3 regions of the Paenibacillus sp. EB106-05-06-XG162 genome follow, and region 2 is predicted to be linked to each of the others. Evidence: riboswitches for the same ligand, from Rfam matches in the RefSeq annotation. Region 2 holds a riboswitch; each other region holds the start of a gene.
What was found. Region 2 has a riboswitch for cyclic di-GMP ahead of AC3WU2_RS07730 (IPT/TIG domain-containing protein). Riboswitches for the same ligand answer to the same signal wherever they lie in the genome.

Region 1 (10,406 bases), on a different contig from region 2:
CAGTGATAAGATCCATCTCCGGTCGGGGGTGAATTCTAGCCTGTAGGATATTTTTGGAAATACATTCATGCGATACACTAATCCCATCAAGAAAAACGGTGCGAGGAGTGTAGTGTGGAATGCAAAAAGTGAAATTTTTTGAAGGTGAGAAATGGCTGGTATGCGTAGGTTTGCTTGGGTTTCTGCTCGCGGGAATATGCGGGGGATGGACCTTACTATTCGGAGGAGAGGTGGCACCTCACGGGGATGTGTCGAAAGCCTTCTCCTTCAATGCAGCGATAGGCATATTCATAATCTCCACAGCCGCGTTGATTCCATTCTCAGGGATGTCTAAGGGAGGGAGGTTGATCTTCCGATGGTCTTATATTCTGCTGGCGCTCTACTCTTATGGTGCAGAGACAATACAGAACTTCCGCGGGGTAAATCCAAGATTCGTGTTAGGCGGTTCAGCCTTTGATCGGATGGTTGGCAATGGGTTCGCTATTGTTGCGCTGCTGCTCGTGTTGTTCTATCTGTTCTTAGCAGCTTTCTACTTCCGGTCCAAAATTTACAAGCAGCGCCCCGAGCTTGTGCTCGGCATTCGATATGCAATGATCGCGGTCCTCATTTCATTCGCTGCGGGTATTTGGATTTCCGTGAATAACGGACGATTCATTGGTGGCAGTGGGAATATTATCTGGCTTCATGGGCTAGGGTTCCATGCGCTTCAAGCGTTACCATTCGTTGCTTGGCTCACAGAACAGACGCGGTGGAAATCTTCGGCGCGTAGCGGTTTGATCCATATCACGGGAATCGCCTATATACTCGGATTGGTTGCGATGGGCTGGCAGACCTTCCAAGGGCAGCCTATTCTAGAATGGTCGCTGTATCCGTTGCTCGCTGGTTCATGTTTCCTCGTCTCGTTAGCAGCTGGCGTTCTTGTGTTTTATGAAGCGGTTAAGGGGACTAGTGTGAATAAGAAGAGAGCTGTACATTCATTGAAATGAGAAATAGATTGAAATTTCTCCCATTGTCCCTCACACTGCATAGTAGATGGATGATATTAGTCGATGAACGGCGATGGGGGAGAGCTATTTTATATGGATAGGAAATGGGTGCATTACGTTGGGTTGGTGCTGGTCGCGGCCATTTGGGGAGAGAATTTTGGGGTATCGAGGCAGGCGATGGAGACGTTCGATCCGATACTTTTCACGTTTCTCCGTTTCGGGCTTGCCGTGCCGTTCTTCTTCTTACTGCTGAAGGTGACGGAAGGAAGTATCGGTATCCCGGTGAAAGTGGCACTACAGCTCGCTGTCATTGGACTTCTAGGGGTGACGGGGCTCGAGATCGCCGTTATGTACTCGATCAAATATACGACGCTGGCAAACGCATCGCTATTGAACGTAGCACCTTGGCCGATCTGTGCAGCGTTGTTCGGGCCTTTGTTCATGAAAGAACGGATTTCCTCTCGTCTCGTGACAGGCGGCATTGCAGCGATTATCGGCGTATGCTTCATAATTCTTGGGGGAAGCGAAGGACTCGATTTGTCCTCCAACCATATGATTGGGAATGGTCTAGCGCTGGGTGTGAGTATATTCGGGGCACTCTATAACCTGGCTTGCATGCCGATTATGAAACGGTATTCTGCTCTGCGGGTAAGTACATGGATGATCCTGTTCGGAGCAATCGGCATGCTTCCGTTCACGTTTGGTTCTTGGGGCAAAGTGGACTGGAGCGCATTGACAGCGACGCACTATACCGCGATTGGTTATAACGTGCTGATCTGCACGGTCATTTCCTTCGTTGTCTGGAATGCGAGTATGTTCAAGGTCGGCGCGGCGCGCGCGAATTTCTTCCGTTATGTGGTACCGGCTTCTGCCGTTACGGCGGGCTATCTCTTCTTCGGCGAATCATTCTCAGGCTGGCAGCTAGCTGGCGCCGTATGTATGGCCGCGGGATTGGTCTGGATTAGTCTGGAACGTAAAGATACCGCGGCACCTAACCTTACTTCTTGAAGTAAGGTTTTTCACTTTAACTGCTCCCTTACGTACTCGTCCGGCGTCTTACCAATGATCGAGCGAAAATCCTTGATGAAATGCGACTGATCATAATAACCTAGCTCCGTGGAGAGCTCGGACCAATCGAGGCGCGGCTGATGCTCGATCGTCTCAGCGGCATTTTGCAATCGGTAGAGCTGGATAACCCATTTCGGGCTGACGCCGACATATTGGTCGAAGAGACGCTGCAGCGTTCTTTTATTCAGGTGGAAAAGATCGCAAATCTCGTCCACTTTCGTTATCTCGCGGTCCATCTTTACGTGGTCGATGATCTGATTGATGAACTCGATCTGGTCGTCCCATGGCGGGAGCTTTGGGCGAATGAATTGTTCGGCTAGACGGACCATATCGGACTCATTGACTTGCGTGAGCAGCTCCTGCTCTAACGTTCCGATCTCCACGTCGAATACATCTTGAATGCGCATCGGTTGATTCGCGAGCTCGGAGATCGGTTGCTTAATGAACGGATAGAATCCTCCGGGCTTGAATTTGGCGCCGAATACGACCCCTTTGCCCTCTAAGTGGTACGTATATTTCTGCTTTGCAGCACCGAAAATTGCGCTTCGATTCGATTCAATGACGAGATTCACACAAGGGTTCGGTACAACCTCCTGCAAGTAGGGAGCTTGTTCAGTTAAATCCCAGCTGACGATCCAGAAATGCTTCACGAATTGGCCGATATCTTCGGAAGGCTCATGCCTTGTCAGTTGAAATTTATGTGTCCCACGGGATAAATTCAATACGCCCATACTGGGTTTTACAATTTCGGGTTTCATGGATAGCCGCTCCTTTTCCTGCGTGCATTTTGTCGCGTTTTTACAATACTTGGGCATAATTACGTTTTATAATCATATTAGCATAGTTATGCGCTTGACATGTATTGCATAAAATCGAAGGAGGAACGAAAGAATGCGTGAAATTCCATTGAAGTATGAATTGTATATTAAAGCAACCCCAGAGCAGGTGTGGGATGCCATGTTCGTCCCAGAGAATACGCGCAAGCTCTTCTTCGGATGCGTATTAGAGTCTACATTTGAAATTGGTAGCCGTTATGCTTATATCGGACCGGGTGCGGATGGGGATGAGACCGTTCATGTGTACGGTGAAGTCCTTGCCTACGAGCCTTATAAGACGTATAGCAGTACGGAGCACGCAGGTCCGTCTTATCGTGAGAACCATGCAGAGTTCCAGTCCAGAATTACGTTCAATCTTGATACCGTGGGCAACTGTACGAAGTTCACGTTGATCAATGATGAATGGACAGAGGGGCATCCGTCCTACGATAATACGCAGAGCTCGTGGTGGATGATTTTGAGTAACTTGAAGACGTATTGCGAGACGGGAGAGACGATCGATTTCGGTTGGTAAAAGGACGTTGTAGTGGCCTGCATAACAAAGAACCAGTGCGGATTCCTTCTTATACGAAGGATTCGCACAGGTTCTTCTTGTTTTCGTTCTCTATGATCGATTACGTTTTTATTGCACCACGGCACCAATCTTCCACACGCCATACTTGGGTAACCCAGTCTCGATAGAATTCCGGTTCATGGGATACGAGCAGGATCGTGCCCGGATAGGCTTTAAGCGCTTCGCGAAAGGCATCCTTCGTTCGCACATCCAGATGGTTCGTCGGCTCGTCGAGCACGAGCACATTGCTATCCGTAAGCATCAGCTCGCATAGGCGCACCTTGGCTTGTTCCCCGCCGCTCAGATGACGAAGGGGCTGCCGGATATGCTTCTCGGTCAAACCGGGCATCGCAAGCATCTTACGAATTTGCTGCTGCGTTAGATCAGTCCGGAAGGCTAAGAGCCGTTCCAGGGGTGTCTGATCGGATGCAATGTTTTCCTGGGCAAAATAGGCTGCTTTCACGTTATCCCCTACCTGGAGAGTACCGTTAAGCAGAGGCATGAGGCCTAGCAGGGTGCGGAGCATGGTCGATTTACCAATCCCGTTATGGCCAATGATCGCAATTTTCTCCCCGCGTTTCACTTCCAAATTGACAGGGGCAATCAACGGGGTCGAATAGCCAATTTGAATGCCTTTTGCCGTGATGACATGGCTCACAGGATTCTGACGCACCTCGAAGCTGAAGCGAGGCTGTGGTCCGGTTGTAGGTTTATCGATGAGCTCGATTCGCCCGAGCATTTTCTCCCGGCTCTTCGCTTGCTTTGCTTTACGAATACGGTTCTTATCGATGAATTTCTCAAGTCGTGTAATTTCCTGCTGCTGCTTCTCATAAGCTTGCTGCAATTGCAGACGGCTTAATTCATGACTCTTCAGAAAATTGTTGTAATTCCCTGGGTATCGCCTCAAGGTCTGATGCTCCAGATGGTAGATGACCGTCGTGATCTCGTTGAGGAAATGCTCATCATGGGATACGACGATGAATGCATGCTCATAACTCTTCAAATACCCAGTCAGCCAAGCAATATGCACATCATCGAGATAGTTGGTCGGCTCATCCAACAGCAATACATGAGGTTCTTCAAGAAGCAGCTTGCCTAACAACAGTTTCGTTCGTTGGCCGCCGCTCAGCTTGCTGACATCACGCTCCATGCCGAGATCCAGAATGCCAAGTCCCGCAGCAACCTCTTCAATCCGAGCGTGGATTTGATAAAAATCCGAGTCTTCAAGCTGGCTATGCAGGTCGCCGTATTGCCGTAATAGGGTGTCTAGATCGTTGTCTGCCTCGGCCATGTTCTCGGCCATGCCCAGCATGCGCCGTTCGATCGCATACAAATGCGCGAATGCGCTTTGCAGATAGGCTGCAATCGTCGTGCCGGGCTGCAAATGAATATGCTGCTGCAGATAGCCTACTTTGATCTGCGGCATCCAATCGATGCGCCCGGCATCTGGCAAAATCTCGCCTGCGAGCAGACGGAGGAGGGTGGATTTCCCTGCACCATTGCCGCCGACCAGGCCGACATGCTCTCCGCGCAGCAGGCGGAAGCTGATCTCCCGAAAATTCAATTTATCTCCGTACATATGGGTAACTTCTTCAATGTTTAATAAACTCACTTGTGTTCTCTCCTTTTCAATTTAGCTTGTGCTACGGCTGAATCGAGAGAACAGCAGAATTCGCAATCTTCTGTTTCATAAGAAACACTTCATGGTTGTATGAACGATGAAATCGTTATTTTTCTATGGTGGTATATACAAAAAAGACGAGGTGAATACACCTCGCCCACGATCATATCGGTTTCGTAAGAAAGGGATTGGCTTTTATCTACTGTTCTCGGATTCACTTTAACGGTAAAAATGGGCAGACTTCTCCCGTGTTAAGGTAATTCTCTTCTAAGAACAGTCGACAAAATTTCCATATCCTTTCCACCTCATGCGTTAGATTTTATTGGTTACTTCTATAGTATATGCAATTCTCTTCAGATGAGTCAACCAACGAAGGATCACGTAGTTTAAAATAACTTTAGATTCAAGAATCCCAAAATCAATTGACTTTGCTTCTATAAGTAGCATATATTAGTCAATGTAAATAGTTCCTTTATCCTACTTTAGACCTACATAGTGTCCATCTGCAACGACTAGAATTATATATTTCGGCACACTAACCGAAAGGTTAGGTCGCAAAGCCTCGGAGTCTAATGGTCTTTGACCGATGATAGTCCAGCTGCAATTACATCGTTATTGCAGCCGGACTTTTTTGCGTTTCCAAGGAGCTGAAATAATATATTAATAGGAGGTAGACATGAGACGAGGTTTTAGACTTGTAGTGACATGGATGTTCATCTTGTCCGTATTCACCGGATTCATCCCTGGTACGTTATCGACGGGCTCTGCAGCGGCTTCGAACGATCTGGTCTGGCCGAATCCAGGCGCGGTCAATCTGACGAAGAAGGCCGAACCGACAGGCACGCCAGGGGAATGGAAAGTAACCCTAACGGTTGAAGGAAAGAACATTAAGAGTAGTTCGGACGTGGTTTTGGTGATTGACCGGTCCGGTAGCATGAAAGGGACTCGGATGTCCAAAGCGATTGAATCTGCAAAGAGTTTCGTGGACAGATTACTTATCAAAGATTCGGCAACAAGAATTGCTGCTGTATCTTTTGCGGGAGACGTAACAGATGTTTCGGGGTTTAAGGATGTCTCGCAGAAAGAAACGTTAAAGAAAGATATCGGAACCATTTCCCCTAATGGTGGTACGAATATTCAAGCGGGGATTCACCGTGCTAGAACGCTGTTGGAGTCTAGTAAAGCGGATAATAAAGTCATTGTTCTTTTAAGCGATGGAGAACCAACGTATAGCTTTGAGGCATCAAAGGTTGTAGATTATACATGGTCTGAAGGCAATGCATTTTCCAAAGCGCTTCAGGATTTTAACTACAATGACATTATTGGATATGGTAACGATTATTTGTTATATGATTATGGCTATTCGATAGGAAACGGGAAAAATAAGTATAAAGTTGATAATAATGGTATAGGTACAGTCTCTGAAGCTAAATTAGCTAAAGATGCCAATATTGATATCTATTCCATCGGACTTGAAGTAGGGAACAACAGCAACGCGACAAACGTACTGAAATATAGCCAGAATCGTGGTTACTACGCATCTACGAGTTCTGATTTAGAGAAGGTTTTTAAAGAATTATCCAGTAAGATTTCTTACGCTGCACAGAATGCGAAAGTCATTGATCCAATGGGCGACATGTTCGACAAAACCAAGGGACCTGAGGTTTCGCAAGGTACAATTAAATGGGACAACACAACAGAAACGATTACGTGGGAAATCGGGAACATCGTCGAAGGATCCCCAGCAACGATGACGTACATCGTAAAGTTGGATTCAAGCAAAAATCCGGATCCAAATACATTGTATCCAACCAATGGTAAGACATATATGGATTATACGGATGTGAATGGTAAACCTGCATCCAAAGATTTTGAAGTACCGAAAGTAAGCTTTGGTAAGGGTTCAATCCTGATTAAAGGGTACCGGGTCAATGCAGAGGGCACACCGGTTAATGAAGAAGGTAAGGTTGTCGATAAACCGGAACTGGCAGCTCAACTATATACCGAATCATTCAAACAAAATGGCAATGAAGCGCTTGATATTAGCAAAAGCTATCAGGTAACGGCAAAAGATGTTGATGGCTATGTTCTTAAGAAGGGTGCAAGCCCTCAGGATGTAGCATTGACGCTTAGCGTACCTAACCCAACAATTTGGTTCGGGTATGCGAAAGCTCCTTACAATATCAAAATCGAGTATAAAGCAGGGAACATCGAACTTGAGAAGGCAGAAGATGTTAAGAAACTTCAAGGCGAGTCAATAGACATCCAGAGTAAGACATTTGAAGGCTATGAATTGAAAAATGTAAATGTAAGCGCAGGAAGCGGCTTAACCGTAAAGGATGGTCACGTAACCGGTCCGATGCCGAATAAAGACGTTACGATTACTTACAACTACGAAGCAATTGGACAAAGTGTAAATGTATTCTATGTAGAACAAGGAACGAATAAGGAACTTGGTAAAGCAGTAGAGAATGGTGCAACAGGGCAAAAAGTTACGCTGAATGCCAAGCAGTTCCCAGGGTACTCTGCAGAGAAATCAAGTGACAGCTATACCTTTACTGCTGCGAAAGATCAAAAATATACTTTTTATTACACAGCGGATAAGCAGTCCGTAACCGTGAAATACGTGGATAAGGACACCAATGAAGAAATTAAAGATGCTGTCGTAAAAGAAGGAGCAACAGGCAAGACGATCACGTTGCAAGCAGATAAAATTGCGGGTTATACAGCCGAGAAAGAAAGCACGGAATATACTTTTAATGCAAACGCAAAACAAGAAGTGACTATCTACTATACAGCAAATAAGCAGTCTGTAACTGTGAAGTACGTTGATAAGGAAACGAAGAAAGAATTAGTTAAATCAGCCTTAAAAACCGGAGTAACAGGCAAAACGATTACATTGCAAGCTGAGAAAATAGCTGGCTACACCGCTGAAATTGAAAGCATCGCCTATAAATTTACTGCGGAAGAAAAACAAGAAGTAATCTTCTATTATTCTGCAGGTAATCAAAAGGCGATTGTGAAGTACCTCGAAAAAGGTACGAATAAAGAACTTGATAAACCAATTACAATTGCAGGCGTAACAGGCAAGACGGTTGAGTTGAAACCAACTCCAATCGAAGGGTATACACCGGAAGAAGCGAAGTTCGACTTCACTTTTACAGCGAGTGCAGCCCAAGGCCATATCTTCTACTACACAGCTAATGAGCAAACCGTGAAAGTGAATTATCTGGAGAGAGGCACCAATAAAGTGCTTCATGACCCAGTTGATGTAACAGGCGCGACGGGTAAGGAAGTCAATTTAGTACCAGCAACTGTTGCGGGTTATACAGCAGAAGAGAAAGAAATCAATTACATCTATACAGCTGCCCCAGGTCAAGAACAAACTTTCTACTATAATCCGAACAAGCAGACAGTTACTGTGAAGTACCTGATCGAAGGGTCGAAAGAACAGGTTCCGGGTCTTGCACCAAAAACCGTACAAGGAGTAACGAATGGCACAGCTAATTTGGTAGCGCCTGAGGAGGAAGGCTACACATTAGTAGGTGCTAAGGAAGTGACTTACACGTTCACTGCCGATGAGAGACAAGAACATGCCTTCTATTACAAAGCTGACACGCAAATGGTCAGCATCAAATATTTGCTTGATGGTTCAGAAAAAGAAGTTGAAGTTCTTCCGTCGACGACAGAAACGGGAGTAGCGAAACAATCGATTGATTTAGTTGCACCTCAAGTAACGGGATACACTCTAGTGGGTGATCAAGTAGCGGAATACACGTTCACAGCCCAAAAAGGCCAAGTGTTTGCCTTCTATTACAAGGCGAATGAGCAAGAGGTAACTGTGAAGTACCTAATTGAAGGAACAAAGGAACAAGTACCGGGACTAGAACCTTCAACCGTGCAAGGTGTAACGGATGGTACAACTAATTTGGTAGCACCGGAAGAGAAAGGATTCTCAGTCGTAGGTGCTAAGGAAGTAATCTACAAGTTTACTGCCGAAGAAAACCAAGAATTTACTTTCTATTACAAAGCCGACGATCAGACGGTAACCGTGAAGTATTTACTCGATGGTTCTGAAAATGAAGTTGAGGTAACGCCATCGACGACGCAAACGGGAGCAGTAAAACAAACGATCGATTTGGCCGCACCAGAAGTAAGTGGATATACGCTAGTAGGCGAAAAAGTAGTGAAGTACACCTTCACGTCCGAGAAAGAGCAAGTATTTGCCTTCCGTTATAAAGCGAATGAGCAGACATTGACTGTGAAGTACTTGCTTGAAGGATCTGAAGAACAAGTACCGGGACTAGAGCCTGCTTCCGTAAAAGGTGTAACCAATGGTACAACTAATTTAGTAGCGCCTGATACGAAAGGCTATACAGTCGTAGGTGCTAAAGAAGTGAAGTACACATTTACGGCTGAAAATAATCAAGTGCATATCTTCTACTACACGAAAGATGCTGTTGTTCCAAAGCGCACTCTTCTTGTTCAATACCTTGAGCAAGGAACAGAAAATAGTGTAGCTAAGGAACAACTGCTGGAAGATATTGAAGATGGAGCAATTATCAAGGCAGTGTTTGTGGAAGGGTTCACGCCTGTTATTAAAGAGTGGAAATACGAAATCGTGAACGGCAATCAACAAACGCAAACCTTCTTCTACACCAAGAATGTTGCACCGGTTGAGAAACGTACGGTTACTGTGAACTATGTAGATCGTGCAACGGAGCTTCCGTTACAAGAGCCAACGCAACAAGAAGGTGAAGTAGGCAAGACACTTCATCTAGAAGCTGGACCGATTTCTGTATCTGACGCGGTATACACACCAGAGCAGTATAGCTTCGACTATCAAGTTACCGCAGACGAAAAACAGGAGCACACATTCTATTACAAGCTAGGTAATGTGGAAGATCTCCAGAAGGTATCTGTTCATCATGTGTACATGGATGGAGATAAGAAGATTGAATTAGCCGTAGAGGTCAAAAAAGGTGCAAAAGGTGATATCATCACCATTAAACCAGAACCAATTACGAAAGACGGCATCGTCTACAAGCCGGAAAAAGAAGAATACACCTACACCTTCACAGGCGACCCAGAACAAACACTCGAAATTCTCTACACTAAAGTCGAAACACCAGTAGAGAAAGACTATCAAGTCACTGTGAAGTACCTAGAGCAAGGCACGAACAAGGAATTGGCGAATGCAGGAACCGTAAGTGGCAAGGTTGGAGCTACAATCAAGCTTACTGCTGTATCGGTTGCAGGCTATACACCGGTGAAGTCGCCAGTCGACTATACGGTTGTTGAAAAAGAAGGTCAGGAGTACATCTTCTTCTATACGAAGAACA
Region 2 (10,406 bases):
GGAATTTAAAGCGCGTCTTGAAAAAGGCGAAACGCTAGATGACATATTGCCAGAAGCTTTTTGCGTGGTGCGTGAAGCTTCGATTCGGACGCTCGGTATGCGCCACTTTGATGTACAGTTGCTCGGCGGTATGGTCCTTCACGAAGGCAAGATCGCAGAGATGAAGACAGGGGAAGGGAAGACGCTCGTAGGTACTTTGCCAGTCTACCTTAATGCATTGCTCGGTAAAGGCGTACACGTCATCACCGTCAATGATTACCTCGCACAGCGGGATAGTGCCTTGATGGCTCAAATTTATGAATTCCTTGGCTTGACGGTTGGGGTTAACCTGAACGGGTTGAGTCATGAAGATAAGCAGGCTGCGTATGCTTGCGATATTACGTACGGAACGAATAATGAGTTCGGATTTGACTACTTGCGGGACAACATGGTGCTCTATAGCGAGCAAATGGTTCAACGCCCACTATACTTCTGTATTATTGACGAAGTGGACTCCATCCTCGTCGATGAGGCGAGAACACCGCTCATTATCTCAGGACAAGCCGCGAAATCGACGGAGCTGTATTTTGCTGCGGATCGATTTGTTCGTCGTTTAACGGCGGAAGAGGATTACACGGTAGACATTAAAGTGAAATCCGTTGCGTTGACGGATGCCGGTGTTGCGAAGGCAGAGAAAGCATTTGGAGTCGAGAACTTGTTCGATCAAAGCCATGTGACTTTGAATCATCACGTGTTACAAGCGTTAAAAGCGAATGTGATCATGCGTCGTGACGTTGACTACGTCGTTCAAGATGGCGAAGTCTTGATCGTCGATGAATTTACGGGCCGGATCATGCAAGGTCGTCGTTACAGCGATGGTCTTCACCAAGCGATTGAAGCGAAGGAAGATCTCGATGTTCAGAACGAGAGCATGACGCTTGCGACGATTACATTCCAGAACTACTTTCGGATGTATCGTAAACTCGCAGGGATGACAGGTACAGCGAAGACTGAGGAAGAAGAGTTTAAGAAAATCTACGGTCTTGAAGTGGTTCAGATCCCTACGAACCGTCCGAATGTTCGTAAGGATATGCCGGATGTCGTCTATAAGACAGAAATGGGTAAGTTTAAAGCGGTTGTCGATGAAATCGTGGAACGTCATAAGAATAAGCAACCGGTGCTTGTCGGTACCATTTCGATCGAGAACTCTGAGCTTCTCTCGGAAATGCTGAAGCGCAAAGGTGTACAGCATAAAGTCTTGAATGCGAAATACCACGCGGAAGAGGCGGAGATCATCTCGGATGCAGGGATTGCGAACTCCGTTACGATCGCGACGAACATGGCTGGCCGTGGTACGGATATTTTATTAGGTGAAGGTGTCTCCGATTTTGGGGGGTTGCATATTATTGGTACAGAGCGCCATGAGAGCCGTCGGATTGATAACCAACTCCGGGGTCGTGCGGGACGTCAAGGGGACCCAGGTTCCTCGCAATTCTACTTGTCGATGGAAGATGAGCTTATGAGACGTTTCGGTGCAGAGAATATCTCTGGTATGATGGATCGTCTGGGCTTCGATGAGGAATCACCGATTGAGAGCCGTCTTATTACACGTGCGGTTGAGTCCGCTCAGAAACGTGTTGAAGGCAGCAACTTCGACGTTCGTAAAATTGTCCTTCAGTATGATGATGTGATGAACCAGCAGCGTGAGATTATTTACAAGCAGCGCCGCGAGATTCTTTTCTCCGATAATATTCGTGAAATTGTGCTCGATATGATCAAGCCGACCATCGAACGTATTGTCGAAGCGCACTGTTCGGAAGATATCCCAGAGAACTGGGAACTGGATGAAGTGGTAGAATGGGCGAACAACACGCTCCTCGAAGCCGACCAAATCTCGAAAGACGACATTTGGGGCAAGGAAAAAGAAGAGATCGTGGAATTCATCATGGGTCTTGTTGTAGAGCGCTATACAGCACGTGAGGAAATTATGGGCGAAGAAATGATGCGTGAGTTCGAGAAGGTTATCGTGCTTCGCGCCGTAGATAGCAAATGGATGGATCACATTGATGCGATGGATCATCTGCGTCAAGGGATTCACTTACGTGCATATGGCGGTACGGATCCACTTCGCGAGTACCAGTTTGAAGGCTTCGAAATGTTCCATGAGATGATTAGCCAAATCCAGCAGGATGTGGCGACGTATATCATGAAAGCACAAGTAGAACGCAACCAAGAGCGTCAGGCTGTCGTGGAAGAGAGCCAAATTTCGACGAACAGCAGCAGCGAACCTGCGACGAAGCAACCAGTGCATAACGAGCCGCAAATCGGACGCAACGATCCATGCCCATGCGGCAGCGGTAAGAAATATAAGCAGTGCCACGGGAAGTAATCTTCCCGTCTAACGACGAATGTGAAGCCAGATGAGGTGGATGGAATGATCGAACCAAGCGTGAAACAGGATTTACGCGAAATTGCAAAGAGATTATCTGACCTTAGGGGGTCTCTTTGACTTAGATATGAAGCAAGAGATGATTGAGAATTTCGAGGTCAAAATGGCTGCGCCCGACTTCTGGGACGACAATGAGCGTGCCCAAGGCATTATTGCTGAGCTCAACGTGGTCAAATCGGCCGTCGATCAATATCAATCATTGAATCAAGAGTATGAAGATACGACGATGATGCTCGAGCTTGCGGCAGAAGAGCAGGATGAAGATTTGGCGAAAGAGCTATATGTTAATGTGGCGGGCCTGATGAGCAAGCTGGAGACATTCGAGCTTCAGCTGCTGCTGAACCAGCCGTACGACAAGTTCAACGCGATTCTTGAGTTGCACCCGGGAGCGGGTGGTACAGAGTCCCAAGATTGGGGCCAAATGCTGCTGCGGATGTATACTCGCTGGGCCGAGAAGCGGAACTTCAAAGTCGAAGTGCTCGATTATCTTCCGGGTGATGAGGCAGGGATCAAGAGTGTAACGCTCTTGATCAAGGGCTTCAACGCATACGGCTACCTCAAAGCAGAGAAGGGCGTACACCGTCTCGTACGGATCTCGCCATTCGATGCATCGGGTCGCCGCCACACCTCTTTCGTATCCTGCGATGTTGTGCCAGAGATTTCAGATGATGTCGTAGTTGATATTCGAACAGAGGATTTGAAGATCGATACGTACCGTGCGAGTGGTGCGGGTGGTCAGCACATTAATACGACGGATTCCGCTGTTCGGATTACGCATATCCCGACAGGCGTCGTCGTAACGTGTCAGACGGAACGTTCACAGATCAAGAACCGTGAGCGGGCAATGACCGTACTTCGTTCCAAGTTATATGAGCGTAAGATCGAGGAGCAACGGAAGCAACTTGATGAAATTCGTGGAGAACAGTCGGATATCGCTTGGGGAAGTCAGATTCGTTCCTATGTATTCCATCCCTATAGTATGGTTAAAGATCATCGGACGGCAGTGGAGACAGGAAATGTCGGAGCTGTGATGGACGGCGATCTGGATGCCTTTATAGATGGATACTTACGCAATCAGATTAGGCACGAATAAAGATTAGAACAATAATCAAAATCCCACATCTTATTGATGTGGGATTTTTCTATCTTAAATACGATTCTTATTTATTTTTATAAATTTCTTGATATTAATAGTTATTTTTTACTATTTGCCCATAAAGTATCTGTAAAAAAAACCGATAATAATACTGAAGTGTAATTTTATTCTATTATTCGATCACTAAGTACCATTCTAAAATAGGACTCAGGAACGAAGACAATCGAAAAAGTTAGCAAAACTGTAGTGATGCAGTGACGCAAAGCCATGGGTCTTTCAAAAATTTGAAAGATTGCCAGGTTCCAACTTGATAGAAACAATGGCATTTGCTGTTGTTTTTTATATTGCAAAAAATAAAAGGAGGATAAGTATGCAATCTTTTTTTAAGAAGGTAAATATGATGATGGTACTTCTTCTTGTGTTGATGATGGTACCCTATCAAACGACTTCGTATGCGGCTGCAAATGATTATGTGACCGTATCGAAAACCGTAAATCCAACGGTAATTACAACAGAACAGGAGGCGGAAGTAAAGCTAAACATCCAGGGGACTCCTCCGGTGAATGTTGTCATGCCGAATGACGTTATTTTGATCATTGATAAATCAGGTAGTATGAAGCCGGATTACCAACCCAACCATGGTGAAGATAAGATGTTGGCTGCTAAGAATGCGGCTAAAGGTTTTGTCGATTTAATGGATATGACTAAACATCGCGTTGGGGTTGTTGATTTTAGTTCTGCAAACTTAACAAAATCACTCCCTTTGACGACTGATAAAGAAGCTGCTAAGAGCTATATTGGATCCATTGAAGCAAATGGAGCAACAGCAACAGGAAATGCGATTGATTTAGCGATTAAGGAGCTTGAGAACCATCGCCCGGAAGCTCAACCGGTTATCGTCATTATGACGGATGGTGATGCAACCGAGCCAAAAGGTACGGCATACGAGTATGCAAAGGAAAAAGCGCAGGCTGCAAAGGATGCAGGGATTGTGTTCTATACAATTGCGTTACTTCAAAAAGATGAGGATCCTGCAACGAGCGGGCCAAATAAATTGTTGAAGGAAATGGCAACGACATCTGCTCACCATCATTTTGTGTTAGGCTCAGTAGGATTAAGCGAAATTTATGCAGCAATTGTTAAGGAAATAGGTATGGCAAGTGCATACAATGTTCAAGTAACTGACATTGTATCACCTGAATTCGATATTGTTCCCGGTTCGTATGATTCAAATATACCGAAACCTACGGTCAATGGGAACGTATTAACATGGAATTTCCAAGAGTTAAAGAATAGTCAATTATCGTTTACTTATAAGATTAAGCCGAAAGACCCGAACAAGGCAGGTACTTTCCAGGCTTCGACAACTGCTTCGATTATCACATATAAAGACTATGCTGGGGCAGCACGTCAAAAGGAGATTCCATCAGTTTCTGTACAAGTGAAGCTTTCTGCTCCGATCATTACTTCGATCGAGCAGAACTTTGGTAAACCTGAAGGTGGAGAGACGGTAACGATTAAGGGTGATAATTTCAGACCAGGTGCTGCAGTAACATTTGGATCGGGTACAGCAACGAATATCAAAGTCATTAGTAAAAATGAAATTACTGCAACAGTTCCAGCAGGTACAGTTGCAACAACAGTAACAGTTACTGTAAAGAATACGGATAATCAGATGGCTACGATACCTTATTCTTATAAGGCTGCTCCTGTTGTAACCTCCATCAAGCCTAATAATGGGCCGTTGGCAGGTGGAACATCTGTCTTGATCGAAGGCAATTATTTTTCTAATGCAATTGAAGTGAAGTTTGGGGACAAAGTTGCACCAATAAAACGTTATACGAATACAAAGCTCATTGAAGTGAACTCTCCAGCAACTACCAATTCAGGCCCTGTAGATGTGGTGTTAACGAACCCAGATGGTGCGACTGTTACAGTACCAGGTGGATTTACTTATAATGCGCCGGTTGTCGTGAAACTTACGGTTACTAGCATCTCACCTAACATTGGCGAATTAACAGGTGGAGATGCCGTATATTTTGATGGTACTAAATTTAGTACCGAGACTAAAGTATACTTTGGGGATGCAGAAGCCAAGATACTTACGTTTTATTCCGATAAACGATTTAATGTGTTGACGCCTACTGGTAAGACACCAGGGGCAGTGGATGTGAAGCTAGTTAACCCAGATGGAGAGACAGTAATCATCCCAGCCGGTTTTACATATAAGGCTGCACCGGTTAAGCCTGCTCCAACACTTACAAGTATTATCCCTGATAGTGGATTAATTACTGGCGGAACAAGTGTTAGTATTATGGGAAGTGGATTTTTAGAAGGTGTCAAAGTATACTTTGGATCTAACGAAGCGGCTATTGCTAAATTGAACTCTGGTTCACAGATTACAGTCACGTCACCTGCGGTTGCAGCAGAAGGCCCTGTCAATGTAAAAGTTGTAAACCCGGACGGCCAAGAAGTAATGAAGGAAAACGGATTTAACTATTTGCCGATTCCACCGATTGTCCCTGCTATTACGAGTATTTCTCCGACCAGCGGCCCATTTGTCGGGGGGACCGTTGTTTATATCAACGGAAAAGATTTTGATAAAGGCATGAAAGTCTATTTTGGTGATAAAGAAGTAGCTATTGGGATGTATTATGGTAGTACTAGAATTCAAGTCACTGCTCCGCCAGCCACAGTGGCAGGTGCAGTGAATGTGAAGGTCGTCAACCCGGACGGAAGAGAAGGAAATGTAGCAGCTGGGTATACCTATGAAGCACCGATTATCCCGAAGGCACCTTCAATTAAAGCAATTTCACCGGATAATGGACCTCTAGCAGGTAAGACGAGTGTCTACATTGATGGTGCTGATTTTGTAAAAGGGTTGAAGGTATATTTTGGTTCACAAGAAGCTACGGTTATTTCGTTCTACAATAGTGGTAGATTGCTTGTCATGTCACCGACGGCTACCGTTGCAGGTCCTGTGGATGTAGAAATTGTAAATCCAGATGGACTGTCTGCAAAGGCTTCGGCTGGATTTACTTATAATGCACCACCTGCGCCAAAGGCACCGTCCATTACAGCAATTAGTCCGAATAATGGGCCAATCGCTGGAAGTACTAACGTCTATATTGATGGAGCGGATTTTGTTAATGGATTAAAGGTTTATTTCGGTAATAATGAAGCTACTATCCTTTCGTTCTATAATAGCACTAGGATCCTTGTAAGAACGCCATCGTCGCCGACTGAGGGAATCGTGGATGTGAAAATTATTAACCCGGACAATCTATCTGTGGTTGCTGCAGGAGGCTTTACGTACTTTAAACCAGCACCATTGCCAGTTACTATAACGGCAGTAACTCCGGATAAAGGGATTTTAGCCGGTGGAGGTACCGTTGATATCAGCGGGACGAATTTCCAAGGACAAGCCAAGGTTCAATTTGGATCGCAACAAGTGCCTATTGACTACTATTACGGAAGCGGCAAGATTCGCGTGAAGGTGCCTGCATCGGCTGCTCCGGGTGCGGTTGATATTACCATAACGAATCCTGATGGCGGAACTGCAACTGCAGTTCAAGCCTATACGTATGAAATAGCGATCCCTGCCATTACTGTGATAACGCCGAATCATGGTCCAATGAGTGGCGGAACAGCCGTCTATATTGATGGTAAAAATTTTGATCGCGATCTAGTATTAACGGTTAATGGAAAGCAAGTGGCTGTAACCACTTACTATAATAGTGGACGAATACTTTTCATTACGCCAAGCAGTACGAGTAGTGGTCCTGTATCAATCGTTATTACAAATCCATCAACAGGTGAAAAAGCAACTGGCACATTCACTTATGATGCGCCACCGCCTGTTCCAGCTCCTGTAATTACAAAGATTACACCAAACTCCGGACCTCTTGCCGGAAGAACAGTCGTATATATTGATGGAAGCAACTTTGTTAATGGACTTAAAGTATATTTTAACGGTGTAGAAGCTCAAATGTTCTCATTCTATGGAGCGACTAGGTTAGGGGTTTTCTCTCCAGCAGCAAGTGCTGCAGGTATTGTTGATGTCAAGATTGTTAATCCAGACGGTCAAGTAACTAATTCTGTTCAGTTCGAGTACAAATAAACTTAAGAAGAGCGGCGGCTTCCTCAATGAGGGCTCGTCGCTCTTTTAATTTCATGGTATGCTAAGAGAATGGGATACGAAGGTATATTGAATAATTCAGTATATTCTCTAAATGAATTGTAGAAAATATTTTTGGGACGTAGATTAAGATAAGTGAGGTGCCAATCGCTGTCACGGCGTAAGCAAACAATTCAGTAGGTTCTGTGGCAGATCACTCTATGAACACAAGCCAAATAACAAAAAAGAACGAACGGATTGTCAGACCGTTGCATCCGGTATTACTCGGCATTATTGAATATACGCTTGTCATTGTCGGAAGCTTTAGTATTGCTGTGAGTTTTAACATATTCATGCTGGCGCATCAAATCGCCTCTGGCGGGGTATCAGGGATCTCCATCCTGGTGCAGCACTTTACAGGAATTCAGCCGGCTTATACGCAATGGATCATTAATATCCCGTTATTTATTATTGGCGTCATGCTTGTAGGTAAAAATTTCGGCCTCAAGGTGCTCGTCGGGACGTTCATCCTTCCATTATTCATCCTCTTAACGAAAGATTGGCCGACGCCTACGGCAGATAATCCATTGCTCGCATCCATCTATGGGGGACTTGGGATCGGACTTGGTCTAGGACTCGTGTATCGAGCGAGAGGGTCAACAGGTGGCTTGGATTTGGTCGCGCAGTTGATCAACCGGTTTACAGGGCTAAGTTACCATCTCGCTGTACCAATGTTGGACGGCATTGTTATTTTGTGCGCTGGAATCTTCTTATCGCCAGAGAAGGCGCTCTATGCACTAATTGGTCTATTCGTAACGAGTAAGACGATCGACGCCATCCAGACCGGGTTCAACGTCTCCAAGGTTGCCTTTATCATCTCCAATGAGGCAGAGAAGCTGCAGCAAGCGATTCTAAATGATTTAGACCGCGGATTAACCGAGTTGGACGGGCGAGGCGGCTTCACGGGGGAAGAGCGCAAGATCTTAATGGTCGTTCTATCGCAGACGGAAGTGAGTAAGCTGAAAGTGCTAGTGAAGATGGTCGATCCATCCGCATTCGTTATTATTAGTGATACGAAGGAAGTCTTAGGTGAAGGGTTCAAACTTCATACATAATTCATATTTTATCAGAGTCGTAAAATCTGTTCGTGCCTTGCCACGATTGGGTTTTGCGGCTTTTTTTTGTTGGTCGAAGCCATCGAAAATAACCGTTGTATAAATATAAATAGAGGTGTATAATGATACGTAATTTCAAATTCGGATAGCATTTCCAAGCAAGTCTACGAGATGTATAATGGAAAATATTGCACATGACATATAGAGGCATATTGGGGAGGAATGAACCATGAATACAACATTACGCGCGGCGATAGTCGGTTCGACGGGGTATGGCGGCGTAGAGCTGATCCGTTTCTTGATCGGACATCCAAAGGTACAGATTACATCTGTTATTTCATCATCTAGCAGCGGAGAGCGCCTATCGGATGGCTTTCCACATTTGACAGAGATTATTACAGATTCACTGGATGCGGTGGATATCCCACTTATTGCGGATAAAGCCGATGTTGTATTCACAGCGACGCCACATGGGGTGAGTGCGAAGCTCGTACCGCAATTGCTTGAAGCGGGTCTGAAGGTCATTGATTTATCGGGTGATTTCCGGTTAAAAGATGGCGCAGTCTACGAGAAATGGTATAAACACGCGCCAGCGGATGAAGCGTTGTTGGCGCAAGCCGTCTATGGGCTCAGCGAAGTGTTCGGAGATCAGGTCGAGGGGATTGATTTCGTATCGAATCCAGGGTGCTATCCAACAGCAACGTTGCTTGGTTTGATTCCTGCTGTAGCGGCAGGGTGGATCGATCCGAAGAGCATCATTATTGATGCCAAATCGGGCGTATCGGGTGCAGGACGAGGAACAAGCCTAATGGCGCACTACGCAGAGATTAATGAGAATTTCAAAGCTTATAAAATCAACAAACATCAACATACACCAGAAATTGAGCAGGTACTTAGTCAGGTGGCAGGGGAGCCCGTGACGGTGACGTTTACGACACATATGGTACCGATGACGCGCGGCATCATGTCGACGATGTATGCCACATTGAACGGAACGCATACCGAAGCGGAACTGGTCGAGTTGTATAGGCAGTATTACGAAGGACGACGATTCGTTCGTGTTCGTGAAGCAGGCGTATGGCCGGCAACGAAGGAAGTTTACGGCTCTAATTATTGCGATATCGGCTTCTCCGTCGATGAGCGTACGGGACGCGTGACGATCATTTCGGTCATTGATAACATTGTCAAAGGCGCTGCAGGGCAAGCAATACAGAATTTAAACATCATGATGGGCTGGGATGAGACGTTAGGACTCTCCCTCACGCCTGTCTATCCATAACGTACAGCTACAAGAGGTAGTTCAAAAAGTCATCATTTGATCACGAAGACATTCAAGAAGCATAATCGACATCGAATCTTGCGTTCACCTTCGAAGTCCGGTACTCATTTAGGTTTCGCCTAAACTCCGTTCCTCCTTCTTCAGGTTCTCGCAACCTTCTCGGTGCTGAAATGTCGACTTTTTGAAGACGCATTTTAAGGAAATGGGGAGAAGAGACATGGGCGTACAGCATTTTACGGTGGTGGAGCATGGTTCGGTTACCATCCCGAAGGGATTCAGAGCAGGGGGCCTGCATTGCGGATTGAAGAAGACGGAACGGAATGATCTAGGGGCAATCCTCTGTGAGGTGCCAGCGACGGCAGCGGCGGTCT
Region 3 (10,406 bases), on a different contig from region 2:
AATTTCTCCGCTGTCAGCTCCGGTCGGTTCAAGTAGCCCCGAGCAAGCCCTGTGCCGCTAATGCACAGTTCCCCCGCAATCCCGATCGGTTGGAGGTTGGCCGCTGCATCCATCATGAGCACCTCGGTGTTATCGATCGGTTTGCCGATGGAGATGTTGTCCGTCAATGCCGTAACCTGATGCGAGGTCGTAACGACCGCATTTTCTGTCGGGCCATAGCAATTGTGAAGCTCATAACGCTTAGGACGATACGTCTTTAACTTGTCGCCGCCTGTGACAAGCACGCGCAGAGACGTGTTCTCCAGCTCCATGAACTGTTCGCACAGCTGCGTCGGCAGGAACCCGATCGTAATCCCTTGTTGATGGAAATATGTATTCAATTCCTCGGCGTCAAGCCGAATGTCTTCGGGAACAATATGAAGCGACGCCCCGGTTATTATATAAGGGAATATTTCCCACACAGAAGCATCGAAGCCAAAGCCTGCATATTTGGTGGCCCGATCATGTTCCGTGACACGAAAATGCTGCTGGTGCCAGCATGCCAAATTCACGAGCGAACGATGCTCGACCATGACGCCTTTGGGCGTTCCGGTCGACCCGGACGTATAAATGATATACGCGAGATCTGTCGGACTGGACGACACAGGAACAGCTTCCACAGATTCTCCCGCAAGCAGATCGTCGCTCACAACCAATACGGGGCCATCATAAGCCAGTTCGGAGCGAATGTCCGGTGTCAATAACAGCACCTGTGTCTGGCTGTCTTCAAGCATGAATTTCGTACGTTCCGCAGGGTAATTCGGGTCGATTGGCAAATAGGCCGCCCCTGCCTTCAGAATGCCGAGGACCGAGACGATCATCTGCTTCGAAGCGCCGGACATAATCCCTACGATGTCCCCTCGCTGTACCCCTTGCCCCATGAGGACTCGAGCCAATCGATTGGATTGTTCGTCAAGCTGTCGATAGGTAAGTGTCTCTTCACCGCATACTACAGCTGCATGATCCGGCGTTCGGTCTACTTGCTCCTCGAATAATCTATGAATGGTCGTGTCTGCCTTAAAGTCTTGCTCTGTATGGTTAAATGCCTTCAGGATATGCTCCTTCTCATCGGCGTCCATGATATCAATCGATTCGACCGCCGCATGAGGCTCGTTGCACCACGACACCAAAATATTCTCTAAATGACGGAGTAAACGTTCAACCGTTGCACTACCAAACGCACACTCCCGATAAAGTGCCTCCACTTCAATCGTTTCGGCTTCGACCGTGAATTGAAGCCGAATGTCGCTTTCTTGCAGCAATGCACGATGCGAGAGTTCGATCGACTTCCCTATGCCTATTACCGAATTGGAAGGCAGTACATATCCCGTCTCCTCTTGCATCTCCTGCAGCTGTCCAAGCGACATTGAAAACGGCCGTTCTTGATTCATGACGGCCTGGGTTTGCTTCACCAGCGCATCCATTGCATGCGAGGAAGCCATATTCATATGAACAACAATAAGCTTATCCTCATCAGGTAAAAATGCAGCGTATGTGATCTCTTCGGTACGCATATAGCGATGAAGAAGTATAGACCATGACGAGTACAATACAGTGGATAAATCTACGCCCGCCGAATCACAAGCTTGATGAATTGAGCGCAATGACTTTTCCCGGAATGAGCGTCTGATGGTAGACACGTTCACGCGGTCAATCGATTTCGAGTCCGGGACAAGAAATGTTTTATTATCCACACCTTCCCATTTGTTATGCCAATGTTCCTGTACGGTGTCCATATTGGCTAGAATCAAAGACATCATTTCACTCCTTCTGCGTTGAACCCTATTTGAGCACAAAAAAACAACTCTACCGAAATAAGGTGAGTTGTTTGACGAAATAACAAGTACACTTTCGGCAGCTGGCTGGCTGATCAACAATAACTGTTCATGTAAGCCCCTATAGCTTTGCGTCTCCGACTTTCGACGGATTTGCCCGTTATTCATTTGTGTTCAAGAGGTTTTGATTTTAGTACAATGTACCTATTCTATTTTACTATGATATTTTCATTTTTCAACATGTTTCACTTTTTTTCAATGCATTTTCAAGAATTATCATAGTAACCATAGTCGTATCCGGCATCATCGAAGATAAACCGTAGAACTTCTCCTTCTGGGAAAGTGTAACCAAAATGATGATACCCTTCACCATGCTCTAAAGGCGGCGCATCCCCCGAGATTTTTGACAGTCTTGACGCAATCTTGCGTGCTTCCGTCAGATCGCCGTGCATCAGCGTATCATATGCTTTCTGGCCCGTAGGCTTTCGGACGATGACACGATTGTCTTGCGCGAAATACTTTACATAAGCGCCAAGCGTCTCGCTGATGAACCGAAGCGGCACATAGGTCAGTCCGTTCTTGTTCACGACTGCGGCGTCAATCGGAACGGATTTGCCGTTCACGGTTGCCTTCTTGTCCCCTTCCCGCAATTTTACCGGAATTTTGTTATCTTTCGTATGAAACATCACAATGCGTGTCTTCGGATCATAAGCAGAAACAAGCCATGCCGGATCCGTCAGCGCACGCAATTTTCTCCGGAAGCAAAACGGGAGCTGCCGATAGCAAGCTCCCGTTTTGTCTTATAAATTATTAATATGATAAACAATTAATAACAAAAGAAGCCGAAGACTCCTCGCTGTCCTTGTACCCGGTTCGGACCGTTTCCGCTCGGATCCGCATAGCACGCCGTTCTAGTCTTACTTCTTCCCCGTGTTGGAAACGTTCAGTTCCACATATGACTTTTCAATATACGTTAGAGTCTGTATATGTTTGATGATGTTGTTACTTAGGGTTACGATTATAAACACCAGGATAATACCGATCCATACTTTTCTCATGAATCCATGACGGATCTGCATAACGAAGCTTGCACTGAGTAGGAAGAAGGCAAATAGATAATGTCCTGCATACAAGTACATATCATATTTAAACGCAGCAAGACCATAACCAACAATCAAATGAAGACATATAGCAAAAAGAATGGGGGTCGCCAGTACCCATGATTCCCTAGACTTCTTACCCCTAATAAATCCTAGAACGGATAGCACAATGATGGTTAATCCGATGACATGCACATAGAAAGGATAAGGACGCATCAGATCAGTCGCAAATGCCACAATACCCGGATCAATCAATGCGATGTCAGGTGTCAAGATAGGGCTTACAATCAACATATAGATAGCCTTCCAATGCTGACTAAATGAGAATACGGACACGTAGCTGAATCCACTATGACTTAAGCTCCGGAACCAGTTATTGACCCACGAATGTCCATCAAACAATAGGAACTGTAATAGCGTAACAGCAATGACCATGAGTAGAAAATACAATAGGATTCGGATAAACTTATGCACTGTTTTTTTATCGTTTCTAACAATGTTAAAGAAGACGGCCCCTAGGAATGGAACGACATTCGTCGAGGTAACAGCAAAGTTAGCCAAAGCGAGTGAAGCGTTAGACAGTAATCCATTCTTCGCATACACGCGATAATATTGTAGATACAATACTGAGAGAATAATAATAAACTGCGCATAGGGATAAGAATCTGGGACCAGTACCGTAAACAAATTATAAGAGCTGACCCCGAAAAAGGCAGCAAAGAGTAGAGGGAATGTATCGCTCTCACGGCCCATGTTCCGTAGATAATAATAGATCATAACCACGCTAAGTGCGTTAATAACTGACTGGATCAGCAAGAAAAACAAATTCCCCAAGGAATGGTTCGCAATAAAAGTAAAAGGTCCCGTTAAAAAATTCAAGAACGGATGCACAATCGACGTATTGCTGGAACCATAGTACATAGACGGATCAAAATTGAACAAATTCAGCATAAATGGTGCGCCGTAAAAGGGATTATGCCCTACGAGTCCTGCCGTATTATGCTTCATATATTCAATAAATGGATAATTATTAACCACATAAAAGAGAAAGAAAACAATAAACAACCACAAAGCTTTGTAATTATCCTTCTTGTTGTTCCATATAAAACCCCAAAATCCCATAACTATCCACCCATCATGATAGATTTTAAGCTTTATTACACGATCAATAAAATTAAACCAGAAACAATGAAAGCGACTCCCGCGATTTTAAAGACCCCGACCGTCTCTCTGAATATCCATTTAGCAAATAATAGCGTCCAGATGAACGTTAATGCATTCGCCGGCAGTACCAGGGTGTACGGAAGTTCTTTTAAGAGATAAATGTTGAGCAGTGCCCCCAGACCGTAGAGTAGCAAACCGACCAGAAGATAGATAAGCTTTCTCTTCACCGTGAAACATTTAAAAAAAACACTACCTAGCGACCCGATCAACGTCATGACAAGAAGTAAGCCGATAAGCCATTCATTTCTCATAGGATGTTAACGTCACCCCAATCCCAAGTAGGGCCACAGCCGCCGCCTTCTTCAAGGTAATATCTTCTCCTAGGAAAAGATCGCCGTAAATCAACGCGAAGATATAACTCGTACACATTAAGGGATAAGCTACAGAGAGCTTTTCCAACGCAAAAGTTCTGAGCATGAACACAGCACCTAACCCGTAACACAGGAAACCAATCACCACATAAAGGAGATTCGTGTGTCCCCACTTCCAAAAAAGCTGTCCCGTGGCTGTAAGAAATGCGGATAGAATCATCAAGACTTTCCCCATATGACGAAACTTTACGTTTTCCATCGAAGTTCCTCCAGACCCGGACTTTGCAGATTAATGAGGTATCTATTCTTCACCAATCGAAACATTGGTAAATCTGATAGCGAGTCGGAATACGCACAAGACAGTTCAAAATCAATGTGAAAACCAGCGTCTTCTAAATACCTTTCAATTCGTACCGCCTTCTCTTCCCCCTTGCAGTTGTTACCTTCAATAAAGGGGGTATACCATCCTTGCTGTTGCACAAGTTCGGTCCCGATCACACCATCTACCTCAGGCAGCTTCTTGAAGTATTTCACATAGGCATGCGGTGAAGCAGAGACAAGCAAGATATGATAGCCGTTCTCCTTCTTCTTTTTAATCTCATCTAATGCATCTCGGTATATAAGAGGCACCAATACCTTATCATAGAAATCTTCCAAATCAACTTCCTTCATATAACGAATCGCGCTAAAATAAGATGCTTTTACACGTTCCACACGCAGGAGCTTCAGTTGATATAACACTGTCTTTATGCCGATATCGAACAAGTTCAAAATTGCCATAGGCCTCTTTTGGATGCCGAACCAAACAAATAGAAACATCGAATCTTTTTTTATGATCGTATGATCAATGTCGAAGATCGCCACTTTCTTGTGCATAATCATTCCCTCTATTTTCTAATAAAATCACTCTAAAAATGCTATAATACATCCCACACTAACCACATACAAAATTACCGTGATCAGGATATGTTTATCCTCAAATAACACTTTATCCGGCGAGCCTCCCTTATGTTCAATGTGAATGAGGTAGAGATACCGGAAGATTCCGTAAATAACAAATGGGATTGTCCACATCAAATGGATCGTACGTCCAGACGTAAAGGTAAACAAGGAATAACTGATGATCGTAGCCGTGGTGACAATGCTGTTCAGTTGATCTAATAATGTAAATGAATAATGATCCAGCACTTTACGGTGCGTTCCTTTATCATTTTGCAGTAGAAACAATTCGTGTCTTCGCTTGCCAATCGCGAGAAACAAGGAAAGCAGCAGCGTACAGATCAGGAACCACGGGGTGAATGAGACATGAATCACAAGCCCCCCTGCAATGGCGCGCAGCACAAATCCCGCAGCAATGACCATAATGTCAATAATAACAACATGTTTGAGTACGAAAGAATAAGCGACATTGATAGCAAAGTAAATGATCAATACCACGGTGAACAACGGATTTAGAAAGAATGATGTGATGAGAGATGCAAGCAATAGAATCGCACCGAACGCTAATGCAACATGAGGGTCTAGTGCACCGGATGCCATTGGACGATGTTTCTTAATCGGATGATTCTGATCCGCTTCTCTATCGACATAATCATTCAGAATATAGACGCAGCCTGAGATGAAGCTGAATAGAAAAAATCCTAGCATCGTATTCACAACAGACAACAAATTCATATTTTCGAAGGAAAACAACAAGGCAGCAAAGATAAGAAGGTTCTTGCTCCATTGCTTTGGTCTTAGCTGCATAAATAAGAGCTCTATGATATTGAAGTCCCTCATACGAAGTTCTTTATGTGCAACATTTGGCTTTGTGGGTTGCATTGATAATCATCCTTGGTCATAAGTTTTCTTCTCAACATCTGTTTTTATTTACAATATTTTCTACACGAAATGACATTAAACACTATTTTATACCATTTTTATTGTATGAGCTACCTATTTTTAGGATATAGAAATCCGTGATGACTTATTTTCAGATCTGACAATGATCCTCTCGTTAATATCTACTGATAATTAAATAGCCCGATACATTCCCTAGGGGAAGTATTCGGGCTTCGCAAATATAAAAAACGATCAAAAAAACGGATTTAGTCTACTTTCATCGAATTGTTCATGGATTAACCATACAACCAATTCTTTTTATCTGATGTGCACTAAACAGCGTCCCGCCATCACTCGATTGCAGCGTATATTGGATCTGGAGCATGTTCGCGATATCCTCGATGATTTTTAACCCCAGCCCCTCTCGGCTGCGATTTCTATCAAAACCAATCCCATTGTCTCGGATCGTAACGACGCCATTCTCGATGCTCACCTCGAGTTTCGTCGCTTTTGAATGTTTTAGCGCGTTCTGCAAAATGTTATCAAACAGCCTTTGAACCCATAAAGGATTGCAGCTCCATATCAAATCTTGATCTACCGGATGAAAGAGAAGCTCGATCTCATGCATGCTATACAAATAGCCCCACTTCTGAACCATTGTCTCCAGTACATCATGTATATTTACTTCTTCTTGTAAAATATAGGAACTCTCTAACGTATCCGTAGACTGCAAATGAATTTCATGGGTTAATTCCGATATATACTGGATTTGTTGATATAACGACTCAAGAATCGGTGCCTGGTCTTGAAGTTGGCCTTCCAGATAAAATAGCTGCAAGCGCACAGCCGTTAATGGCGTATTAATATCATGCCTTAATTTATTGAGCAGCTCCTTCTTCATTGCCTCTTGCTGTTTCAGTTCTAATTCGCGATAAGTGGTTCGCTCAATTAATAAATTGACCGATCGAATGAGCTCCCCCACCTCATCATCGCTATGAACCTCTATTTTGTTCGGAATCTTGTTATTGCTAGCTAAATTCCGGATGGCTCGGTTCAATATATTTATTTTGCTCAGCAACGAACTGATCGATTTCGAGAATAGGACGGCTAACACCACCAGCGATACAACAAAGACGGCTAACATAACAGGGTAGGCAAATGAAGCATGAAATGGAATATGCTCATTTTTCGTTTTAAAAACGGAATTATAAATAACACTCATCAACACACCAATCGATAACAACAGCAAAGGCACGCTAACAATGGCGGACAATAACAGCAGCTGGTATTTCTTCTTTAATTTCATGGCTTTCTGTAGGTATTGAGGCGATACCCTTCCCCGTATATATTTTGAATCATTTCACCCGCGTGATCATTAATCTTGGCTCTTATTTTTTTGATATGCACATTCACGATGTTCGGGTTTCTATCTTCTAGCTGCCACAGATATTCCATGAAATGCTCTTTCGTTAATATCCGATCCCGATTCTCATAGAGGTAGAAAAATATTTTCCTCTCAATGGCTGTCAAATCAACTTCATGCTGCATACTCGTCAGGAATACTCTGCGACGTTCTGCGTCAATATAAACGTGCTGGATTTGCGTAAACATGCCATAGTGATTCTCCAGCATCTTCTTCATGCGCAGAAGCAGCTCCCGCGGATCAAAAGGCTTCACCATGTAATCCTCCCCAATGGTTAGACCTTGTAGCTTGCTATCCATATCACTTCTGGCCGATAGAAAAATAATCGGGATATTTAATCCGAGATGTTTGATTTTCTTCGAGAGTTGATACCCATCCTCACCCGGCAGCATCACATCCATAATGACCATATCCATCTCGCGGATGACATGAAGCACGTCACTTCCATCCGTCTTCCAGCATACGTTGTACCCTTCCCGCTGCAAAAATTTTCTGCATGACATCGCCGATGACCACATCATCTTCAACCATTAAAATCTTATACCCTCTCATTCCTTCAGCCTTTCCTGGTTCACTTTCTCGATAAATGCCGTCGCTAGCTTGTAGATCTCATCCGGGACATAGAGATGAATACTGTGCGTTCCGCGCAGTGTAATCACGTCGGATAAGCGTAGTTGTGCTGCGAACGACTTATAGTCTTTGTTTTTTTGAACCGTGTAGATCGAATCTTTATATTGATCCGCAATCGCATCCAAGAATAATATCGGCGTATTTTGGGGATACGGCAAGTTAACAGACTTCACACTATTATTGTAGCTCTGCAGGAGCTCCCGCTCCATATCTCGATTGAAAAATTGTTTGTAGGACAGCGCCTTATACACATCTTTCTCATGCTCCGTCAGAAAAGATTGTCGAATCACCTCAGGATTATACACCGACGAAGGCGCAAGGCGATGGAACCCTAACGTCGTTAATAGACTCGTTCCTCTAACCATGATTGAATCCATGAACCCCATCGGATGGGCGACATACTGCTGAGGTAATCCAATATCCAGCGCAATGATCGCCTTTATTTCACTTGGATACTTCTGCGCCCAGTAAATCGCTTCTATCCCAGATATCGAATGCGGGACTAGAATATACGGCGGCTTATTTCCGCTCTGAACGAGTGCTTCTCTTGTCTGTTCCAAGATCGTATCCACATCTCGATCATCGCCAAAAACATCACTATACCCATACCCTGCTCGTTCGACGACAGCAATCTTGTTCTCCTGTGAAAACTTGCGATACATTCCCTTCAATTCATACACTGGAGCAGCGATCCCCGAGCCCGCCATAAAGACATACGTGTCCTCGCCGCTCCCTTCATTGTACACATTTATTTTCTTGTTGTTAAAATGAGCGAGCACACCCTCCCCCTTAAGAAGCCCCGCTTCCTTGCTAAGTTGGATCTTGTGATTGATGAATACTGCGAGTGTTGCCAGTGGCACAATGACTAACAATGCAATCCCAATTTTCTTTAAGACATTTACTATTTTCCGCATAGATATCTTCTCCCTTCAACTTCTTATTGAAAGGATAAATTAGAATAATAAATTTCTAGTGAATCTCGACTGCGAGATTCTGAACAAACCGCCGCTCCTTCAATTTCCCCAATATAATTTTCAACGTTTTCACCTCCATCCTATCGTTACGAACAAAACCCCATTAAAAAAACCACTCAGCCGCAATAAAAGAAGCCGAGCAAATGTCAGGAAATATTCCTGGACCTGCTCAGCTGTGATACTTCTTTATTTGCTTTGACTTCTCTTTAATATAATTCGATGTATAAGCGAGTACCCTTGCGCATATCCGACTTCGTTTTCGGCCGCCATTTGGATGCAATCATACGCCGTATCCATGCGGGTTGTCGCTGAGCGCTACGAACTGCTTATTTAGGCTTCAAACCCAGATATTTCTCTACGAGTTTTCAAGTCACTAATCATTTGGGGCTCATCTTTATCTAGCTTATAGAACATGAATAATAGAATAACAACGGCATTCGCAATTAATGGTAACCATACAAAATTGAATTCAATTGCTAGCAAAGCCGATGGCGCTTGCGCTTGATTCGGTACATATTTCCCTAACGCTAGAACCCAAGCTGCAATCGCTCCCCCGAGCCCCATTCCGAACTTAGCACCAAAACTACTTGCTGCAGATAGTAAGCCTGGTGCCCTCACTCCTGATTTCCATTCTCCATAATCAATCGTGTCAGCAATCATCGCAAACAGAAGACCAAATGCAAAGCCCCCACCAAAATTACTGATTATAATACCCGTTAATGCAACTCTTTCTTATCTTAATAAGTCCTGTTATATTTTTATTAAGTAAAGTAGCAATTAAAACAATAAAGGTGGAAAATTATGAGGAAAATTGCTGTAGTTCTTTTAAATGGATTTATTTCCATCTACTGTATCATCGGAGGTTTCTCTCTATACATATATCTTATAGAACTATCGATTAAACTATCACAAAGAAAAGCAACAATGACCGAAAAAGAAATTGAACTACCATATCCAATTCTAATGACAGTAGGCTTTTTTTTCTCAATTATTGCTTTTATTGTTATAGGATTTTATATAATTCATATAATAAGGATTGTTTGCAATTCTTTAAACAACACAAGATTTACAACAAAGCTATTATTAATTGTCATTCCTACTATATGCGG

Region 1: another riboswitch for cyclic di-GMP. It lies ahead of AC3WU2_RS17855 (MucBP domain-containing protein); the one in region 2 lies ahead of AC3WU2_RS07730 (IPT/TIG domain-containing protein).
Region 3: another riboswitch for cyclic di-GMP. It lies ahead of AC3WU2_RS29635 (non-ribosomal peptide synthetase); the one in region 2 lies ahead of AC3WU2_RS07730 (IPT/TIG domain-containing protein).

The regions. Positions count from the first base shown of each region.
Region 1 covers NZ_JBYTDT010000008.1:88,158-98,563, forward strand. The annotation lists gene AC3WU2_RS17830 (hypothetical protein) at 120-986, shown strand; gene AC3WU2_RS17835 (DMT family transporter) at 1,080-1,994, shown strand; gene AC3WU2_RS17840 (DUF6597 domain-containing transcriptional factor) at 2,006-2,812, opposite strand; gene AC3WU2_RS17845 (SRPBCC domain-containing protein) at 2,946-3,404, shown strand; gene AC3WU2_RS17850 (ABC-F family ATP-binding cassette domain-containing protein) at 3,505-5,055, opposite strand; cyclic di-GMP riboswitch class I at 5,584-5,670, shown strand; gene AC3WU2_RS17855 (MucBP domain-containing protein) at 5,741-10,406, shown strand, end outside.
Region 2 covers NZ_JBYTDT010000002.1:417,630-428,035, forward strand. The annotation lists gene secA (preprotein translocase subunit SecA) at 1-2,368, shown strand, start outside; one part of gene prfB (peptide chain release factor 2) at 2,414-2,485, shown strand; one part of gene prfB (peptide chain release factor 2) at 2,487-3,521, shown strand; cyclic di-GMP riboswitch class I at 3,749-3,832, shown strand; gene AC3WU2_RS07730 (IPT/TIG domain-containing protein) at 3,832-7,644, shown strand; gene AC3WU2_RS07735 (YitT family protein) at 7,863-8,756, shown strand; gene argC (N-acetyl-gamma-glutamyl-phosphate reductase) at 8,986-10,035, shown strand; gene argJ (bifunctional glutamate N-acetyltransferase/amino-acid acetyltransferase ArgJ) at 10,253-10,406, shown strand, end outside.
Region 3 covers NZ_JBYTDT010000027.1:30,840-41,245, forward strand. The annotation lists gene AC3WU2_RS29635 (non-ribosomal peptide synthetase) at 1-1,799, opposite strand, end outside; cyclic di-GMP riboswitch class I at 1,890-1,982, opposite strand; gene AC3WU2_RS29640 (copper amine oxidase N-terminal domain-containing protein) at 2,081-2,563, opposite strand; gene AC3WU2_RS29645 (DUF6080 domain-containing protein) at 2,732-4,036, opposite strand; gene AC3WU2_RS29650 (EamA family transporter) at 4,072-4,389, opposite strand; gene AC3WU2_RS29655 (EamA family transporter) at 4,379-4,708, opposite strand; gene AC3WU2_RS29660 (HAD family hydrolase) at 4,696-5,325, opposite strand; gene AC3WU2_RS29665 (decaprenyl-phosphate phosphoribosyltransferase) at 5,353-6,270, opposite strand; gene AC3WU2_RS29670 (sensor histidine kinase) at 6,560-7,576, opposite strand; partial or broken gene ybdJ (two-component system response regulator YbdJ) at 7,573-8,245, opposite strand; gene AC3WU2_RS29680 (alpha/beta fold hydrolase) at 8,242-9,237, opposite strand; gene AC3WU2_RS29685 (MFS transporter) at 9,628-10,008, opposite strand; gene AC3WU2_RS29690 (hypothetical protein) at 10,099-10,406, shown strand, end outside.